2 regions of the Micromonospora sp. WMMD730 genome follow, and region 1 is predicted to be linked to the other one. Evidence: riboswitches for the same ligand, from Rfam matches in the RefSeq annotation. Region 1 holds a riboswitch; the other holds the start of a gene.
What was found. Region 1 has a riboswitch for S-adenosylmethionine ahead of thrC (threonine synthase). Riboswitches for the same ligand answer to the same signal wherever they lie in the genome.
Positions count from the first base shown of each region.

Region 2: linked by a shared signal. The riboswitch ahead of ACN265_RS15140 (ABC transporter substrate-binding protein) and the one ahead of thrC (threonine synthase) in region 1 are both predicted to bind S-adenosylmethionine.

Region 1 is NZ_JBMHML010000002.1:283,029-286,331, forward strand. Features, by position in the region: gene ACN265_RS01310 (DoxX family protein) at 117-566, shown strand; gene ACN265_RS01315 (hypothetical protein) at 625-1,329, opposite strand; SAM riboswitch class I at 1,657-1,792, shown strand; gene thrC (threonine synthase) at 1,801-3,087, shown strand.
Region 2 is NZ_JBMHML010000002.1:3,462,414-3,465,716, forward strand. Features, by position in the region: gene ACN265_RS15130 (SDR family oxidoreductase) at 1-710, opposite strand, end outside; gene ACN265_RS15135 (winged helix-turn-helix transcriptional regulator) at 831-1,223, shown strand; SAM riboswitch class IV at 1,291-1,403, shown strand; gene ACN265_RS15140 (ABC transporter substrate-binding protein) at 1,680-2,576, shown strand; gene ACN265_RS15145 (amino acid ABC transporter permease) at 2,618-3,303, shown strand, end outside.

The DNA.
Region 1 (3,303 bases):
GCGGAGGGGCGGGGTATTGTCTCGCAGCGGGATCTTCCCAGAAACAAAGAATTTATCGATTTAACTGCTTCGATGCCTCATCATGGGGGGAAGTAATCCCTTCCATGGAGGTTCCCATGAACGTCTCTCGGCTCGGCGGGCCGACCCTGTCCCTGTACCGCATGGTCATCGGCCTACTGTTCATGCTGCACGGCCTGTCGTCGGTCTTCGGGTTGTTCGGCGGCAACCCGGTTACCGGCAAGGCTGTCCCGCTCGGCGCCTGGCCGGGCTGGTGGGCCGCGCTGATCCAGCTGGTCTGCGGCGCGCTGGTGCTGGCCGGTCTCTTCACCCGGCCCGCGGCGCTGCTCGCGTCCGGCTCGATGGCGTACGCCTACTTCGTGGTGCACCAGCCGGAGGGCCTGCTGCCACTGCGCAACGGCGGCGAGCTGTCCGCGCTGTTCTGCTGGTCGTTCCTGCTGATCGCGGTCCTCGGCCCGGGTTCCTGGGCGCTCGACACGCTGCTCGGCCGCCGGCGCTCCGACGCCCCGGCGGCCCCGGTCTCCGAGCCCGCCTCGGTGTCGGTCTGACGCGCTGACCCGTGTCGCCGGGACCGCCTCGACGAGGCGGCCCCGGCGACACGGCCGGTCAGGGGTTGTAGGGAGCGTCGGTGTGGCTCACCTCGGTGAGCGTGCTGCCGGAGAGCTTGTAGACCGAGGTGCGTTTGATGTCCAGCTCGGCCATGCCCCGGCTGGGGCTGCGGGTCAACCAGACCACGGTGGCCCGCTGTCCGGCCACGCTCACCGACACGACCGGGGTCCGGTCGCCGAGATCGGTCAGCGCCCGGAACACCGGCATGCCGCCGTTGTTGCGCCACACCGCGACGGTGTAGAAGGTGCCGCTGCCCCCGGAGTTGATCGAGACCACGCCGACCGCGTCGTCCGCGCCGTCGCCGTCGAGGTCGCCGATACCGCAGGGCTTCTGGAGCGTCACGGTCGCGCCGTCCTCGCCCGACCACTGCCCCTCGCTCAACGGCAGGTAGTCCGGATAGCCGTTGTAGGGCGTCTTGCTGCTGCCGAGCTTGGCGCCCGCCAGATGGGCGCAGGTCAACGGAGCCTTGACCACCGGTGCCGGGGGAGTGGTGGTGACCGCCGGGGCGGTGGCGGGGGCGCTCTTCTTCTGCGGGGTCGGCTCGACGTCGGTGGGCGTCGGCTCGGCCGTGGCCGCGTTCAGCACCGAGGCCGTGGAGGGCTCGGCGGACGGGCCGACCGTCGGCGCCGCCCCGTCCTTCGTGCCCTGCTCACCCCCGCACGCGGTGAGCAGGCAGACCAGGGCGAGACTGGTGAGGCTCAACGGTATCCGTCGCATTGCCGGGGGTCCTCTCTCGACATCAGATCACCCGCACCGTACTGATCGATGGCAATGCCGGTCATCGGCTCCATGGGCCGCCCGGGTCGGCCTGTCGGAGCGCGGTCAGGGGCCGACCGGAGGGCCGGCGTACGGGTTTCTCCGCCCGGTGCCTACGGACGTGTTGAGCTGGAAACTTCCCCGAAACACCGGTGCCGACCGGGGTGCCCGGTCGATGCCCGGTGGCAGGGTGGCCAACGCCATGGTTCACACCGTGGGAAGCAGGCTGGGCGATGGCCGCGAAGCTGCCTAGACTCGGTCTCACAACTGCATACCTCATCCAGAGGGGCTGAGGGATACGGCCCGACGACGCCCCGGCAACCACCCCGCGCGCTCATCGCTGAGCGTCCGGCGGGGCAGGTGCCAATTCCGTCCCCGCCGCAGGGTGCGATGCGGGGAAAGATGAGAGGAATCGACATGACGTCGACGCTCGCCGCCCCCGGTATCGACACCGCCGCCAGCCCCGCCCGTGCCCTGGTCTGCCGCGCCTGCTCCGCCCGCTATCCGCTCGCCGCGCAGCACGCCTGTTACGAGTGTTTCGGCCCGCTGGAGGTCGACTACGACGCCGCCGCGCTGGCGCGCGTCACCCGCGAGCAGATCGAGGCCGGCCCGCAGAACATCTGGCGGTACGCCGCCCTCCTGCCCGCCGGTCAGGACCCGGCCACCCGGGTCACCCTCGACCCGGGGCTGACCCCGCTGGTGGCGGCGCCCCACCTCGCCGCCGAGCTGGGCATCAGCGCGCCGCTGTGGGTCAAGGACGACAGCGCCAACCCGACCCACTCGTTCAAGGACCGGGTGGTCTCGGTGGCGCTCACCGCCGCGAAGGCGCTCGGCTTCGAGCGGTTCGCCTGCGCCTCGACCGGCAACCTGGCCAACTCGGTGGCCGCCCACGCGGCCCGTGCCGGCGCACCCTCGGTGGTCTTCATCCCGGGCGACCTGGAGCAGGGCAAGGTGATCACCACCGCCGTCTACGGTGGCGACCTGGTCGCCATCGACGGCTCGTACGACGACGTGAACCGGCTCTGCGGCGAACTGGTGGAGACCGACGAGTTCGAGGACACCGCCTTCGTCAACGTCAACGTCCGGCCCTACTACGCCGAGGGCTCCAAGACCCTCGGGTACGAGGTTGCCGAGCAGCTCGGCTGGCGCATCCCGGCCCAGGTGGTCATCCCGATGGCCTCCGGCGAACTGCTCACCAAGATCGACAAGGCGTTCACCGAGCTGGTCGAGATCGGCCTGGTCGAGGCCCCGGCCGGAGGCTGGCGGGTGTTCGGCGCGCAGTCGGCCGGCTGCAATCCGATCGCCGCCGCCCTGCACGCCGACACCGACACCATCACCCCGGTCCGGCCGACCGGCATCGCCAAGTCCCTCAACATCGGCGACCCCGCCGCCGGCCTGTACGCCCTGGAGGCGGTGCGGCGTACCGGCGGCTGGATGGAGTACGTCGACGACGACGAGATCCGCGCCGGCATCCGGCTGCTGGCCCGCACCACAGGCGTCTTCGCCGAGACGGCCGGCGGGGTGACCGTGGCGGTGCTGCGCAAGCTCGTCGAGTCCGGCCGGCTCGACCCGACCGCCGAGACGGTCGTCTTCAACACCGGCGAGGGCCTGAAGACCATCGACGCGGTTGCCGGTCAGGTCGGCCCCACCCACCGGATCAAGCCGTCCCTGCGGGCCGCCCGCGACGCCGGCCTCCTCTCCTGAACCCGGCGCGCCGCCCGCCCCTGCGTCGGTGGTCGACCCATCGGGGCGCGGGTTGCGGTGTCAGCCGGCCGGGACACCGCCACTTCGGCCCCACTGTGTCGATCATGGGCGCAGGGCGGCCCGAGTGGATCTCTGGGTGACCGGGTTTTCGCGGTGCGTGGTGAAAACCCGCCGGGAAGGACTTGACGGCAGGAACCGGGCGGCGGAAGATGCTCC
Region 2 (3,303 bases), 3.2 Mb from region 1:
GGCAGCCCGGCGGAGACGAGCAGCTCGGTGTACGCCGGCACCGGCAGGTCGGTGTAGCGGACGTCGCGTCCACTCTGGCGGGACACCTCGGCGGCCAGTTCGGTCATGGTGAACGCCTCGCCGCCCAGTTCGTAGACCCGACCGGTGTGCCCCTGCGTGGTGAGCACCTCGGCGGCGGCCTCGGCGTAGTCGGCCCGGGTGGCGGCGCTGACCCGGCCGTCGCCGGCCGACCCGGCGACCCCGTGGGCCAGGTAGTTGGCCAGTTGACCTGTGTAGTTCTCCAGGTACCAGCTGTTGCGCAGCAGCACGTACGGCAGGCCCGAGGCGCGCAGTTCCTCCTCGGTGGCCCGGTGTTCGGCGGCCAGCAGCAGGTCGGAGGTGTCGGCGTGGGCGATGCTGGTGTAGACGACCAGGCCGACGCCCGCCTGACGGGCGGCCTCGATCACGTTGTGGTGCTGCGGCACCCGCTGCCCGGCCTCGCTGCCGGAGACGAACATCAGCTTCTCGGCGTCGGCGAAGGCGGCGCGCAGTGAGTCGGGGTCGGTGTAGTCGGCCGTCCGCACCACGACGCCCCGCTCGGCGAGGTCGGCGAGCCGGTCCACGGAGCGGCCGAGGGCCACGATCTGCCCGGCGGGTACGCCCCGGCGCAGCAGGGATTCGACGATGAGGCGGCCCAGGTGGCCGGTGGCCCCGGTGACGACGACGGACATGGCGCTCTCCTTCGGGTGGCGTGCTCTTGTCGTACTGGCCAACACGCAGGTGGGAGCCGATACTTCCCGGCAGAGAGTAGGCACCTTGAAGTTTGTGACGCACTGATAGAGAGTAAAGTGATGCGACCCGACCCGTTCCAACGCGACTGCGGCAGCCGGCAGGTCATCGACCGGATCGGTGACCGGTGGAGCGTGCTGGTCGTGCTCACCCTCGCCGACGGCGAACGCCGCTACGGCGAACTGGCCGAGCACATCGACGGAATCAGCCAGAAGATGCTCACCCAGACCCTGCGCGGGCTGGAACGCGACGGTCTGGTCACCCGCACCGTGCACGCCAGCGTCCCGCCCCGGGTCGACTACGCCCTCACCGACCTCGGCCGCAGCCTGCTCGACCTGGTCTCCGGCCTGGAAGCCTGGGCCACCACCCACCTCCCCGACGTGCAGGCGGCCCGGGTCCGCTACGACGCCGAGGTCCTGCGCCGCCCGACCACCGCGCGAGCCGGCCGCCGGTAAGGGGCGGACGTGAGGGCCGTCATAACGGGTGGACGACCCGCCGGTCGCTGCTGCTAGATTTCGGGCAGGTCATGAGCGCCAGCGTCAAGCCCCGGCTCGCTGGCCGGCAACCCTCCGCCACGGTGGGGTGCTCCGGGTGAGGACCAGGCACCGGTGAACGACCCGGTGCAAGCGTGGCCTGGTCACCCCAGGTCGACACCGATCAGGGAGAACCCGTGTCGAACCACTCACCCGCCCCACCCGGCGACGGCGTCACCGCCGTGATCCGGCCCGGCGTCCGGTCCGTCGGCGTCCGGCTGGTCAGGCGGCGACACGTCGACCTCATGCGGGTGCACAGCGACTCATGTCGCCGCCGCTAGTCGAACCCCTCTTCCCGTGACACCTCAGCGGGATGCCCGGTGGGCATCCCGTCGGCGGCGCGCGTCCGCCGCCGCCCGACCACCTCCGGAGACACCCGTGCGATTCCTTCCTGCCCTGCCCACACTCCGACTGTTCCGCGCCACCTGGACGCGGGTCGCCGCGCTCGGCGTCGCCGCCCTGCTCGCCGGCACCGCGTTGACCGGCTGCGGCGGCGACTCCGAGGCGGCCGACAACCCGTACGGCCTGCTCCAGCCGGGGGTGCTGCGCGCCGGCACGCTCACCGACGCCCCACCGAACGTCTACCTCAAGGACGGCACGTTCACCGGCTTCGACAACGACCTGCTCGTCGCCGTCGCCGGCAGGGTCGGGCTGAAGGTCGAATTCGTCGGCACCGACTTCTCGGCGCTGCTCTCCCAGGTCAACAACCGCAAGTTCGACGTCGGCAGCTCCTCGATCACCGTCACCGAGGCACGCAAGAAGACCGTCGACTTCGGCAACGGCTACGACTTCGGCTACTTCGGCCTCGACGTGCCGGCCGGTTCCCCGCTCACCGGCTTCGACCAGCTCGCCGGCAAGCGGGTGGTGGTCGTCCAGGGCACCGTGCAGGACGACTACGCCACCTCACGCAAGCTCGACCCGGTGCGGGTGCCCGACTACAACGGGGCGATCAACCAGCTCAAGGCCGGCACCGCCGACGCCTGGATCGCCCCCGCCGAGATCGGCGAGAAGTCGGCCGCCGACAGCAACGGCAAGATCACGGTGGCGGCCACCGAACTGAGCCCGGCCCCCACCGCGTACGCCGTCGCCAAGGGCAACGACGCGCTGCGTGAGGCGCTGGACAAGGGCCTCGACGAGGTCATCGCCGACGGCACCTGGACCCGGCTCCAGCAGCAGTACTACCCGGGGCGGCCGATCCCGGCCGGCTTCACCCCCGGCAGCGGCGACGTCACCGCCCCGGGCGCGGCGACGCCGTCGACGTCGGCCACCTCCTGACGGTACGACCAGACCAGCGAGCGGGGCGGTAGGAGAACACGATGGATCCGTTGAGCACCCTGTGGGAGACCTTCTTCGACGGGGACTCCATGCGCGAGGCGCTGCCCGAGATGCTGACCGTCGGGCTGCCCAACACGCTGATCCTGGCGGTCTCCGCCGCCCTGCTCGGCTCGGTACTGGGCATGGCGCTGGCCGTGGCGGGCATCTCCCGTACCCGGTGGTTGCGGTGGCCGGCCCGGGTCTACACCGACGTGTTCCGGGGCCTGCCGGCCGCCGCCACCATCCTGCTGATCGGCGTCGGCCTGGCCCCGCTCGGCATGCAGGTGTGGGGCCCCAACCCGTACCCGCTGGGCATCCTGGCGCTGTCGCTGATCGCCGCCGCGTACATCGGGGAGATCTTCCGCTCCGGTATCCAGAGCGTGGAGGCCGCGCAGCTGGAGGGCGCCCGCGCGCTGGGCTTCTCCTGGGGTGAGGCGATGCGCCTGGTGATCGTCCCGCAGGGGGTACGCCGGGTACTGCCGGCCTGGGTGAACCAGCTGATCGCGCTGATCAAGGACTCCAGCCTGGTCTACTTCCTGGGCCTGCTGGCCAGCCAGCGGGAACTGTTCCGGATCGGGCAGGACTACGCCGCCAACACCGGCAACCAGTCGGCGCTGCTGCTGGCCGGCCTGTGCTACCTGCTGCTGACCGTGCCGCTGACCCACGCGGTCAACGCCATCGACCGCCG